4 regions of the Paenibacillus sp. J22FR5 genome follow, and region 1 is predicted to be linked to each of the others. Evidence: riboswitches for the same ligand, from Rfam matches in the RefSeq annotation. Region 1 holds a riboswitch; each other region holds the start of a gene.
The links. Region 1 has a riboswitch for cyclic di-GMP ahead of AC58P7_RS20785 (PilZ domain-containing protein). Riboswitches for the same ligand answer to the same signal wherever they lie in the genome.
Positions count from the first base shown of each region.

Region 2: it holds a riboswitch for cyclic di-GMP, as region 1 does, so the genes downstream of both, AC58P7_RS07300 (putative motility protein) here and AC58P7_RS20785 (PilZ domain-containing protein) in region 1, are expected to answer to the same signal.
Region 3: it holds a riboswitch for cyclic di-GMP, as region 1 does, so the genes downstream of both, AC58P7_RS01600 (hypothetical protein) here and AC58P7_RS20785 (PilZ domain-containing protein) in region 1, are expected to answer to the same signal.
Region 4: it holds a riboswitch for cyclic di-GMP, as region 1 does, so the genes downstream of both, AC58P7_RS19990 (putative bifunctional diguanylate cyclase/phosphodiesterase) here and AC58P7_RS20785 (PilZ domain-containing protein) in region 1, are expected to answer to the same signal.

Region 1 is NZ_JCAUAN010000017.1:125,556-128,943, reverse strand. It holds gene AC58P7_RS20795 (DUF1697 domain-containing protein) at 1-375, shown strand, start outside; gene tadA (tRNA adenosine(34) deaminase TadA) at 402-839, opposite strand; cyclic di-GMP riboswitch class I at 1,117-1,203, shown strand; gene AC58P7_RS20785 (PilZ domain-containing protein) at 1,316-2,050, shown strand; gene ychF (redox-regulated ATPase YchF) at 2,129-3,229, shown strand; gene prfA (peptide chain release factor 1) at 3,263-3,388, shown strand, end outside.
Region 2 is NZ_JCAUAN010000003.1:231,743-235,130, reverse strand. It holds gene dapA (4-hydroxy-tetrahydrodipicolinate synthase) at 1-482, opposite strand, end outside; gene AC58P7_RS07305 (LysR family transcriptional regulator) at 595-1,470, shown strand; gene AC58P7_RS07300 (putative motility protein) at 1,517-1,717, opposite strand; cyclic di-GMP riboswitch class I at 1,738-1,824, opposite strand; gene pyrE (orotate phosphoribosyltransferase) at 1,909-2,550, opposite strand; gene pyrF (orotidine-5'-phosphate decarboxylase) at 2,598-3,287, opposite strand; gene carB (carbamoyl-phosphate synthase large subunit) at 3,342-3,388, opposite strand, start outside.
Region 3 is NZ_JCAUAN010000001.1:314,723-318,110, forward strand. It holds gene AC58P7_RS01595 (MDR family MFS transporter) at 1-1,022, shown strand, start outside; cyclic di-GMP riboswitch class I at 1,136-1,229, shown strand; gene AC58P7_RS01600 (hypothetical protein) at 1,337-1,642, shown strand; gene AC58P7_RS01605 (exopolyphosphatase) at 1,788-2,702, shown strand; gene gloA2 (SMU1112c/YaeR family gloxylase I-like metalloprotein) at 2,773-3,168, shown strand.
Region 4 is NZ_JCAUAN010000016.1:92,571-95,958, forward strand. It holds gene AC58P7_RS19985 (lysylphosphatidylglycerol synthase transmembrane domain-containing protein) at 1-758, opposite strand, end outside; cyclic di-GMP riboswitch class I at 1,153-1,244, shown strand; gene AC58P7_RS19990 (putative bifunctional diguanylate cyclase/phosphodiesterase) at 1,315-3,126, shown strand; gene AC58P7_RS19995 (spore germination protein) at 3,264-3,388, shown strand, end outside.

The sequences.
Region 1 (3,388 bases):
ACGCTAAGACAGCTCATCGAAAAAGCAATCAGCGAAGCTGTTGGCGTGGCGCCAACGGTTATTTTACGTACAGCCGAGGAACTCGCACAAATCGTTAACGAGTGCCCCTATGACGTGGATGCTTTGTCTGAAGGGGAGAGCATTCAAATCTCCGTGCTAACGGAAGAAGCCCCGCAGGAATTCAGCGACATCTTAGCCAAAGGCCAAAACGAAGTGGATGAATTTCAGATACGGGACCGCACCATTTATTTTCTGTTCCGGCAAAGTGTGTTGGATTCTAAGTTAGCTAGCAACATTCAGAAACTCGGGGATCAAACGACAACCCGTAATTGGAATACGATGAGTAAGCTCGTAGAGCTAGCAGGGGCATTATAGCCGGAAAGCCGCTCTAAACTCTAGACCTAAGCTTTTCCCCGTAACTTCCGGAAAAACTGCGTTAACATCGTGGAACACTCCTCTTGCAAAACGCCGCTAACCACATCGACACGGTGATTGAACCGGTCCTCCTGCAGTAAGTTCATCAACGTTCCCGCACAGCCTGCTTTCGGATCCACGGTACCGTAAATCACCTGCGGAATGCGGGCTTGCACGATTGCACCAGCACACATCGGACAAGGCTCCAACGTCACGTAGAGTTGGCAGTCCAAAAGGCGCCAAGCCTGCAAATGCTCACTCGCTTGTTTAATCGCAATCATCTCCGCATGCGCGAGAGGATCCAGGGTTGTTTCACGTAAATTATAGCCGCGGCCTATGATTTGACCTTGATGGACGACGATCGCACCGATCGGTACTTCACGGATGGCTTCGGCTTTAAGAGCCTCTCCAATCGCTTCTCTCATCCAGGGAATATGTTCATCCACAGAGGGGACACCTCGCAATAATAGTTTATCCACATGTGCATAAAAATCCGAACAAATATTCGTTGTTAACAAGCTGTGGATAACAATGTGGATAACTTATAAACCTGTGGATATTCATTCCACTACACATTCATACAATAAAAATAGGGCTCATGCAAGGATTTTAGTTGAAAGAAGTACCTGGGCTACGTATAATGGTTATAACAGTGGGTCTTTTAGACCATATACGATGAACGAATATAAATTTCATAGCAGGGTTAGACAAAGGCAAACTTGCTGAAAAGCAAGGACGCAAAGCTGAGGGTCTACGGTTCTAATGAACTATGGCAGCCTGGTTACCGACAATCGATGCTTTTATTGATTAAGGTGATAGGCTGCTCCTGAATGGGGGGCAGTCTATTTTGTGCAGAAATGCGCTGGGGAATCCATCATTACTGGGAGAGGTGCAGGTGAGCATGGCAATGAAGCAAGATGCTTTGAAGCGGTATGGGAGTAAAGAAGGATACGATGCGGAAGTATTGATCGATTGCCGAGCAGTTCTAGCCAAGGATGATTTCGTGTCAACAGGTATTCTTACCTATGCGCAAGGAGACATTATGGAGATCGAGCTGCCGGAATATGATGTTTTTCAGCTTGGAGATAAAGCGAAAATGACGTTATACACCAAATCGGGTCTATTCGTTTTTCATACGACCGTCGTAGCCAGAGAGCCTGGTTCCCTCATTGTGATCAATCCGCCTGAGAATCGGAAGAAGTTTTCGGAGAAACGGGAGTTTCCACGGGTGAACGTGAAGAACTTAGGTCAGATTTCAGGGTTTCAGAATAAAACACAAAAAGCGCAGCATCAACTTGAAAATCCCATCGAAATTTCCATCAAGAATATTTCAATAAACGGACTTGGTTTTAGCATCAATGATAATTCCATGATAGATGCCATTCTTCATAAAAAGTGTCTACTTCAAGTCCAGCTGGATCTAGGCTTCGAGATGCCGTGTATGTTGGAAATTATAAGGAAAGAAAAGCTGGAGGACAGCTACTATTATGGCGCCAGCTTCGAAAGCGTTCCTGCGGAACAAAGCAATGCGCTGCGCGGTTTTATTTTGCGTAATCAGATCGAAACGTACTTCGTGCAGAAGCGGGATGATGAGTTCAAAATAGCAATGGAAAAAAAGTCTGCGGCGAATCGATAGCTTGCAGGCTTTTTTTTGCCCTCCAAGTACTATATAATAAGAAGGATGATTTTCGAAAATTAAGGAGTTGTAACGACAATGGCTTTGAAAGCAGGTATCGTCGGTCTACCGAACGTAGGAAAATCGACATTGTTTAATGCAATTACACAGGCGGGGGCAGAATCTGCGAATTATCCGTTCTGTACGATCGATCCGAATGTTGGGGTAGTAGAAGTACCAGACGAGAGATTGCAGAAGCTGGTAGAAATCGTTGTGCCTAAGAGCATCGTGCCGACGGCCTTCGAATTCGTTGACATTGCGGGTTTGGTTAAGGGTGCGAGCAAAGGCGAGGGCCTTGGAAATAAATTTCTTGCACACATCCGTGAAGTCGATGCGATTGTGCATGTTGTACGTTGTTTTGAGGATGATAATATTACTCACGTTTCTGGGAAAGTCGATCCGATTGGTGACATCGAGACGATTAATCTTGAATTGATTTTGGCAGACATTGAGTCGGTTGATAAAAAGATCGAGCGTTCACGCAAAAACCTCAAAGGCGGCGACAAGAAAGTGGTAGCTGAGGTTGAGTGTTTGGAACGAATCAAAGAAGCCTTATATAATGATATGCCAGCACGCAGCTTGGATTTGACAGAAGATGAGCGTCTTCTAGTTCGCGATCTTCATTTGCTAACGATGAAGCCAGTGCTCTACGCGGCAAACGTGAGTGAAGATGAAGTTGCAACTGCGGACGACAATGCATACGTTAAAATTGTGAAGGAATTCGCTGAAAAAGAAAACAACGAAGTCGTTTCCATTAGCGCAAAGGTTGAATCCGAAATTGCTGAGCTGGAAGACGAAGAAAAAGCCATGTTCCTGGAAGAGTTGGGACTTCAAGAGTCCGGCTTGAATAGATTGATCAAAGCAGCGTATAGAAAACTTGGCTTGTACACGTATTTCACAGCTGGTGTTCAAGAAGTTAGAGCATGGACGATCCGCAAAGGAACGAAGGCTCCACAAGCGGCTGGCGTGATTCATACGGATTTCGAACGTGGATTTATTCGTGCAGAAGTGGTTTCTTATGCAGATTTGACGGCTGCCGGATCGATGGCTGGTGCCAAAGAAAAAGGCCAAGTACGTCTCGAAGGTAAAGAGTACGTAGTTAATGACGGCGACGTAATGCATTTCCGTTTCAATGTTTAATTGTTGATAAAAATAAGAAAGGAGTGATCCCCTATGTTGGATCGACTTCAGTCCATTGTGGACCGCTATGAAAAACTAAGCGAGTTATTGTGTGACCCGGATGTAACGAGTGATACGAAGAAACTAAGAGAGTATTCCAAAGAGCAATCCGATCTTCAG
Region 2 (3,388 bases), on a different contig from region 1:
ATGGTACGCACCGTATCTAACTCTAATGTCACACCAGTACGATGCGGTACATCATATAGAATGACGGGCACACCAACGCGCGCTACCCGGCGGAAATGTTCAATAATCCCCTGCTGACTAGGCCGATTGTAGTAAGGAACCACAACGAGCGCAGCTTCTGCTCCAAGTTTGCCTGCTTCTTCTGTTTTTCTAACCGTAGATAACGTATCGTTTGTTCCTGTCCCCACAATGAGCGGTACTTCGGTATGCGCTGCGTCACGTGCCGCTTGTGCGGTAGCGAACAAGACGCCCAGCTCGTCTTTCGTAATGGTTGGCGATTCTCCTGTTGTCCCATTGACAACTAATCCATCTATTTCATCTTGAAACAAGTTATAAGCCTGATTGTAAAAGGATGCCGCGTCCACTTCAAACTCTTCATCAAAAGGAGTGATGATTGGTACATAAATCCCCTGTAGGTCTTTTTCTCTTAGCAAAATAACCATCTCCCTGCCTCATTTGTTTGTACATTTACTTTAGCATGGAACTCTGTATCATAGTTAGCTATAATAAATGATAGAACTCATCAAAAATTTTGATATTAAAGTGAGGCCATACATGGATCTGACTTATTTCCGAACCTTTCGAGAGGTTGCACGCAGGAAAAGCTTCACACGTGCAGCAGAAGAATTGGGCTATGCACAATCAAGTATTACGATGCAAATTCAGAAACTGGAACGTGAATATGGTGTTCCGCTATTCGAGCGATATGGTCGACAACTGCGCCTTACACCACCTGGAGAAAGCTTGTTAGTTCTGACTCTGCAAATGCTGGAGCTCTATGATCAATCCAAAGAAATGATCGCAAGCCAAGTAAGCGGTACGTTGACTATTGGTACGATCAATTCGCTGGCAGCGTATTATTTGCCGCCTTTTCTCCATGAACTGAAACAGCTTTATCCCGAACTAAGTATCCAGCTTTTCCCTGACAGCGAAACATCAATTCTCACCAAGGTAAAAGAAGGGGACTATGATATCGGTCTTTTACTAGATCAGTATCCAGCGGATCCCTCTCTCAGCTGTACAACTGTCAGAGAAGAACAACTCGTGCTCATTGCTCCATTGGAACACCCATTAGCTCAGCAAACGCAAATTCAGCTCTCCGACCTTGGGAATACGGAATTCATCGTCACCGAAGAGGGGTGCATCTACCGAGCAAAGTTTGAACGGTTACTCAAGGACAATGCTGTCGCCCTGCAAATCGGCTTCGAATTAGGCAATGTAGAAACGATTAAACACTGTGTCATGAGCGGCCTGGGGCTCGCCTTACTGCCACGTATCACCGTAGCTAGTGAGCTGGATATGGGCAAGCTCATAGAGCTGCCATTTAAGCATTCGCAGCTTACCATGGACTTACAATTAGTGCTTCATCCGAAAAAATGGATGTCCCAGCCCCTGCAAGCGTTCATTCAAATGTTAACAAAGCAACCATAGACGAAAAAAGAAGCTCACCTTTGCGAAAAGGTAGAGCTTCTTCTTATTAGACGCGAATGTCAAGATTAGCACCTACGTGTGGGGCCGCTGGAGCGGTAACCTGCGCTTGGCTTTTCGCGAAATCTTGTATTAATGTAGTCGTTAGGCTTACTTGCGTGTCGTTCGTTTTACTTAACAACTGAATGCCTATAGCTTGCTTCAACCCATCACCACTATTAATAGCAGTAAGCATACTATTGATGTTCACGTTATTTCCTCCTCTATGCGTTCGGTAGCTGGCAAGCGTCCGGCCGAAGCCGATTAGCCCCTATAGCTTTGCGTCTGTCGCTTTCGCGTCATTTGCCATTTCGCTGCTGGCAGGATACAACCAAGCACATTTCTAGTATAGAGGCATCCTACATATTTCGTCAATTTTCATCTTTATTTATCTTTAAACGTTTATACCCCGTATGCGGAAGGATTGACTCTCCATGAACGTAGTAGTTCCATATCGGATTCCTGAATCTTCCCTTTTTCCAATGCAACTTCAAGCAAGATTGAATAGTTAGAAAGTGTGTGTAGGGGCATGTCAGCCGCCGCGAATGCATCCGTTGCTTTATCCAATTGATAAGAGAAAATCGCAAGTACGCCTAGCGCAACAGCTCCCGCATCTTTAACGGCAACTGCCGCTTTCAGTGAGCTGCCTCCAGTGGAAATCAGATCTTCGATCACGATGACCTTCTGACCTGGCTTCACGGAACCTTCGATCAGGTTCTCTTTACCGTGGCCTTTCGCTTTATCGCGGATGTAGATCATCGGAAGACCAAGCTTCTGAGCAACCCAAGCTGCATGGGGAATCCCAGCTGTAGCTGTTCCAGCAACAACCTCAGCTTCAGGGAATTTCTCTTTGATCAATGCGACGAACCCATCGGCAATTGCTTCGCGAATGGCTGGGTGAGACATTGTCAAACGATTATCACAATAAATCGGAGATTTAAGTCCGGATGTCCATGTAAAAGGCTGCTGTGGACGAAGCGCCACTGCTTCTATATCTAATAACGACGCGGCAATATGCTCCGCGATTGTTTCGAGCTTACTCATATGCTCACCGTTCCTTTCATTTTCACATCGAAAAGCTCCTGCAAAACCTACACGATTGAATCAATAATCGCTTCAATCGCAGCTCTCGGGTCCGCTGCGCCTGTGATCGGACGTCCGATCACGACGTAGTCCGTCCCTTGCGCGAATGCCTCAGCCGGCGTCATGATGCGCGACTGGTCACCCACGTCGGCCCCCGCGGGGCGGATGCCTGGCGTCACGGTGACGAAGCCGTCACCGCACGCCGCCTTAATCGCTGTCACCTCAAGCGGTGACGCGACAACCCCTTGAAGCCCCGCAGCATGCGCCAATCGAGCGTAACGGATGACAGCCTGCTCGGTCGTACCGACGAGGCCGATCTCGTCATTGAGCACCTGCTGCGAGGTGCTGGTTAATTGCGTCACGCCGATCACAATCGGGCGTGCTGCTCCTAATGCTAGCCCCTTGTCGACACCCTCCAAGGCGGCTTCCATCATGTGCTTACCTCCAGCTGCATGCACATTGAACACATCAACCCCAAGGCGCGTCACGCTCTCCGCGCCGCCCTTGACCGTGTTCGGAATGTCATGCATCTTCACATCGAGGAAAACCTTATAGCCGCGATCCTTCAGACTCGCGACAAAGGTAGGACCTGCAGCATAAAACAGCTGCATTCCTACCTTTACATAACAGGGGATGCCTTCGAGCTGCTTAAGCAGCCCTTCAGCACCTTCTGCGTTCGCGTAATCTAAGGCAACCATAATGCGTCCAGTAACATCTGTGCGTGTTAATGTACTCAAGCTTGGCACCATCCCTTAGACATGAATTGGCATTGCACGTGAGGAGAAGTTAATTGCTTCAA
Region 3 (3,388 bases), on a different contig from region 1:
TCGGTGGCACTTTGTCGGACCGCTTTGGTCGACGTGTAATTATGCTCGCGGCACTCTTCGGGTGGGGATTCGTTTTCCTTGGTTTCGGGGTTGTCAAATTACCGGTCTTGTTTATGCTGCTCAATATGCTGAATGGACTTTGTCGCTCTTTCTATGAGCCTGTGTCGCAAGCCTTAATGGCAGATTTAACGGAGCCAGCCAAAAGATTACAGGTGTTTTCGCTCCGATACATGGCGATTAACGTGGGTGTGGCGGTAGGTCCATTATTGGGAGCATTCTTTGCGACAATGAACGGAGCTTTGCCTTTCCTGCTTACAGGTATCATCTATTTAATTTATGGTGTCACGTTATACGCACTTCTCATTAAGTTCGGCATTAAAAAAATTGAAGGCGAGAAGAAGGCTCTCGTTACGTTCCGTTCGGCACTAGGCGTCATTCGTAAGGATGTGACCTTCCGTTTGTATATTATCGGGGGCATTATCGGTGCAATTGGATATTCGCAGGTTATGGTGACTTTATCGCAGTACCTTCAAAGGGATTTTGCCAATGGGGTCAAAATGTTTGCGATTCTCATGAGCGCCAATGCGATTGTCGTCATTGCCATGCAGATCCCGTTGGGGAAATGGGCGGAGAAGTACTCACCATTAACAGCTATTGTCGTTGGCAACCTGATGTTTGCACTAGGTGATATAGGCTTTGCCTTCTCGCACTCGCTCACATGGCTCATTATTTCGATGGGGATCTTCACATTCGGTGAAATTCTGAATTATCCTGCCGCGAACATGTTGATTGATAAGCTTGCACCTGAACAAATGCGTGGCACGTACTATGGCGCTCAAACACTAACGAACATTGGTCACTTTATGGGACCGTGGATTGGTGGCTTTTTGTTAGTATCGTATGGCGGGACTACACTCTTCCTCTTGATTGCTTTTTTATCATTGGTAGGCTCCATTTTCTATTGGAGAGGCACAAAACGTCAAAATTCGGTAAAAATAACGTCGAAAATGCAAACTTTTTGATGAATTTCGCAAAAATAGTTCCTGGGAACTATTCGATTTCAAATCATCTTCCCTTATCCTTGAGAATATAGCTATAATAGATTAATAGTCATCTATCATGTATCAAGAACGTTATCTCGAAAAGGCAAAGCTGGCGAAAGCCAGTGACGCAAAGCTACAGGGGCCTTACTTCTCCTGAAAAGGATAAGCAGCCAGCCAGCCGCCGAACGATTGGGAATTCACATTAGAACCCCTCGTGTCGGTTCACAACGGTGGGGTTTTTCTATGTCATAACAAAGTAATTTGAACAAATTGTACTAAGGAGGCCCTAGGGTATGAAATCGGAAAATCAATTGCATGAGGAACAAAAAGCGACATCATTATGCGGCAACCATGTTGCACGTTTGGTGCCATCCACGGATGGCCCTAAACTCATGATCAATCGGGAAGAATACGCATTAAATGAAGCCTGTTGGGATGTCGAAATGTTTCACGGAAGAAACAATAGCATTCTCATCTTCTACTGGAAGGGCGAAGTGAAACTTTCGGTGAAAATGCCCCCAATGGCTCAAATCGAAGGCTTTTTAACTAGACTATTTCAATGTTTATCATCCAAATTAAGAGCGGTTCAGCCTATCTAGGCGAATTGCTCTTTTTTTTGCGTTCGTATAGCGTTGAATGGCTGTTATTAGTGATTTTCTCATTGTCACCTATCGACACTAGCTGATATAATATGACCATTACAATGAGTAGTTCTTAGGGACTATATTGAGGGAGATGCATGGCATGAGATTGATCACACGTTCCGATTTTGATGGTTTAGTATGCGCGATGCTCTTCAAACAATTAAACATGGTGGATGAAATGAAATTTGTCCATCCCAAAGATATGCAGGACGGGCTGATTGAAGTAACCGAAAATGATATTTTGGCCAATGTGCCCTATGTCGCAGGCTGCGGGTTATGGTTCGATCATCACTCCAGTGAACTCACACGGATGGGGGAATCTATTAAATTTAAGGGAGAAACTCGACTTGCTCCAAGCGCTGCACGCGTAGTCTACGATTACTATGGAGGGAAAGAAACCTTCGGTGACATCGACGATATCATGCAAGGCGTGGACAAAGCGGATTCCGCGCAGTTTAGCAAGGAAGATATTTTGAACCCGAGTGGATGGGATTTGCTCTCTTTTATCATGGATGCTCGTACAGGTTTAGGACGCTATCGGGATTACCGAATCAGCAACTATCAGCTCATGGAAGATCTAGTTGAACATTGTGCAACGAAGTCCGTTAGTGAAATTATGGAACTGCCGGATGTGAAAGAGCGTGTAGCTCGCTATTTTGAATTGGATGCTCTTTACCGGGATATGCTGCAAACGTACACGCGGGTAGAGGGGAATGTTATTATTACGGATCTTCGCGATGTGGAGACTATTTACCCAGGCAATCGTTTTATGGTCTATGCGCTCTATCCGGAGCAAAACACGTCAATTTGGATCGTAGATGGCCGAAATAAACAAAACTGCGTATTCGCTTGTGGTCACAGCATTGTGAATCGTACAGCACGAACGAACATTGGTGATTTGATGCTCCAAAATGGTGGAGGCGGGCACCATGCAGCAGGCACTTGCCAAGTGGAATATGCCCATGCTGACGAGGTTCTGCACAAAATTGTTGAAACGATGCAAGCAGCAGGGTAAAATAAGAGAACAAGCCGCAGGATGGGAGCAGCCCAGCATGCGGTTTTTCTTTGTAAGGAGGTATATGCAAATGGAACTTAAGCAGATTCATCACGTTGCGATTATATGTTCGAATTACGAGCGTTCTAAGCATTTTTATGTTGATTTACTTGGACTCACGGTCATTCAGGAAACGTATCGCGCCGAAAGGAACTCGTATAAATTAGATTTACGTATTGGGCAAACGGAGCAAGAGATAGAATTGTTCTCGTTCCCAGATCCGCCAGCACGTGTTAATCAACCAGAGGCGCGGGGGCTTCGGCATTTGGCCTTTGTTGTTACTGATATGGATCAAAGTGTAGGAGAGTTAGAAAGTAAGGGTATCGCGGTTGAGCCGGTACGGATGGATCCCATCACGGGGAATCGTTACACGTTTTTCGCCGATCCCGATGGGTTGCCGTTGGAACTGGTGGAGTATGTCGGATAATGGCCGTTCAAAACGGACAGAGGAGGAACCCAAGTTAGCGTTGGCAAGAGGGTGTCTTTGGAGCTTGTTGCTCTCGATTCCCTTATGGGTGGTGTTGATTTATCTCATTTGGATAAAATAAATCCCTCAAAGGGCTCGATCGGACTGCTGACAATCGGCAGCGAGATCTGAGACACTTTTGAGGGATTTTGTTTGACCACATAAGAATTTATAAGTTTCC
Region 4 (3,388 bases), on a different contig from region 1:
CTCATGGTACTTTCATAGGTGCCGATGCCCCCAGGTGTAATATGAAAGATTTGTCCTGCAATCGTCATACTATTGGCCCATACGAGTGAAATACTCCCCTGTTGCAATCCAATTATTTGGACAACAGCCAAGATAACACCCGCTTCCAACACCCAACTTAGCGTAATGAAGCCCAGGATGACGAGCCCTTTGCCCGAAAGCATTTTCAGCTGGAAATAGGATGAGTGTTTGACGACAAATGGGATTCTTCGAATCACAGGCAAATAATGAGCGGTCGCGAGAAACACGATGCCGCAAGCCAGCAGAGTCACCCAAATCCATGAAGATGGCAAACCCATGCGGACAATGCCGATGCCCCCAATACCTGCAAGCACCAGCATATCGAGCAGACGCATAACCGCTACGGAATGAAGTGCGTCCTCCCATGACTTCCCGCCATACTTCATGAATAAGCCAGTACGAACACCATCTCCCACCTTGACCGGCAACACATGGTTCACGAGCAAGCTGTAGCTAATGGCATGAAAATAGACCGCGAATTTCACATCTTGTCCCGCATAGATTCGCCAGCCTGCCGTTTTGAGAAGAAAGGAAGTCAGGTAGACGATAATCATGAAAATCAGCCACTTCGGTTGATGGAAAAGCAGCCCTACATCGCGGAGCCATTCCTTCGAATCAAACCATTGCCATGTTAAAACAATCGAACAAACGACCAGAAGGATCGCTATCAAACGAACAATTTGTTTCTTTTTTAACATATCTGTTGTGCCCTCTTTGGGTTAAATCAAGCTTATTTTGAGAATGAGAATCATGGTCAGTATAGGGGGTTTATACCGTTACGTCAATCTTAGATTTACAGGAGTAGTGGAGTGGTACTCAGTCGTCATGCTTTAGGATGGATGAAGCTGCTGTTTGGGTTGGAACTGGACGCAGAAAGATGCTTGCGATTCGAAATAAAAAATCCAACGTCCATGGAGGTTCTAATTCATGAATTGTTTTTACCTATAAAGTAAAAAAATGGTTGGACTTAATCTTTCTTTATTGAATTCGACAAAAGACCATATTTATCGCTATATACAGGTAATTTTTCACTACTCTATAATGGTTAAATAGTAGCGGATTAAATGGGTACAGAGGTACAGTTGAAGACCAAATCGAAAAGGGCAAATCATCGGAAACGATGAGACGCAAAGCCATGGCCTAACGCATTCCAAATGGAATGCTACGGTTGACAGGTTGCCGAGTATCAAAGGGATGATCCTTTTATTCGGGATGATCCTTTTTTCTATTGTAGGAGAACATAGGGAGGCATTCATGCAACATTCGCTAATGGATCGTTACCATTTCGCTCTCGGCCTGTTTTCGTTCATCATTATGCTGCTTGCCATCATTTTCGCAATCCGTTTTATCAACTCTCTCTCTGCGGAGCGACGATTGGCTGAGCAGATTTCTCTCAAAGCTTCTATTTTAGAATCAACGATTGATTGCATCTTCATGTTTAAATCTCAGGGCTGGATCATAGAATTCAATCCTGCGGCAGAATCCATATTCGGATATACGCGCAAAGAAGCGCTTAAGCTTACGCTATTCAATCTCCTCTTTCCTTTCGATCAAGATGGACGAGATGCTGCTAACCTATATCACCTGTTAAGCCAGCAGGCTGATTCCATTATTGGCAGACGTATGGAAATCATGGCCTACCGCTCGAACAGAAGCAAATTTCCGGCAGAACTTATCATAACGGATATGGTTTATAGGGGGAAAACGATTTATACCGCCTATCTGAGGGACTTAACCGAGAAAAGGAAATCGGAAGAACTCATACATCAGTTAGCTTACTTCGATCATTTGACCGGATTGCCTAATCGCAATCAATTCAATGAACTTTTCCAACGTGCTTTACATCGCGCACAGCAACATCATGAGACCGTAGGCGTTATGTTTCTGGATATTTATCGTTTCAAATGGATCAATGATTCCTTCGGTCATCAGGTTGGCGATCAGATTTTGCAGCAATTTTCCGCTATCATTTCGAGTCATTTGCCTGATAATAGCTCGGCTTTCCGACTGAGCGGGGATGAATTTGTCATCCTGATGCCTCTTGGGAATGGAGATACGATTACGAAACAGGCTAAGAACATCATCACGTTGTTGGAAAAACCTTTGCGTATTGATGGAAAAGATATTTATGTGTCTACGAATATTGGCATTTCGATATATCCCTATGATGGAGAGTTGCCAGCGCTTTTACTCAAACATGCAGATCAAGCCATGTATGCAGCCAAGGAGCAAGGGCGAAACAATTACTATTTGTTCAATCAAGATATGAAAACGAAATATGCCCAACGCATTGTATTTGAACAATATTTGCGAGAATCGATAGAAAATAATGAACTCTCCCTTGTGTATCAGCCCATATTTGATATCCAAACGGGTGATCTTAGAGGGATCGAAGCGTTACTCCGCTGGGAGAGTAAACAGTTAGGAAACATACCGCCTGAGGTGTTTATCCCCATAGCCGAAGAATCCCATCAAATCGAAGCCATCGGCGAATGGGTAATGCGAACGGCCACCAAACAGATGAAAAAATGGCATGATACGGGGCTGCAAGGCGTGACTATTTCTGTTAATGTATCCCCTGTTCAATTTCATCAAGAAACATTTGTCCAGTCGTTGATTGACATTTTACATGAAAATGACCTTGAGCCGCAGTACGTGGAACTCGAAATTACAGAGAGCATGGAAATGAATCGGTTCTGCATGATTGAGAAGCTGCATGCTTTGCATCATCAGGGATTCCGAATCGCGATTGATGATTTCGGGACAGGATACTCGTCCATCAATTATTTGCATAAATTCCCCATTCGTACACTGAAAATCGATAAAACCTTCGTCCAAAGCCTGTCTAACTCGCCATCGAATAATTCCTTCCTAATTGCTATTATTGCTGTGGCACGCAGTTTGCAGCTAGACATTATTGCAGAGGGAGTAGAAACGAGAGCACAATTTGATTTTCTTAAAAGCCATGGATGTGATCAGGTACAGGGTTACTTATTGGCTGCCCCTTTATCTGCCGATCAGTTTGAACGTAATTATGTGATCCGATTGCGTGCTGCCGGCAGTTAGTGATTCCCGGATAGATTCCCATTGGCTTTCCGATCATCCAATCGTCCTTTCAGGCATACAACAATGGGTTGTATGCTTTTTCCCCATTCAGGGCACGCTAAGCCACATGGTAATGTAAGGGAATTGGGGGGATTGGCATGATCGAACAAATCCGTGCTGAGTTGAACAATCCAGCTGACCTTTTCTATGACACCCTAGACAATGGCTATATGCAAATGGAAGTCATCTACTTCCCTTCTCTCTGCGATCTAGCTTTAATCAA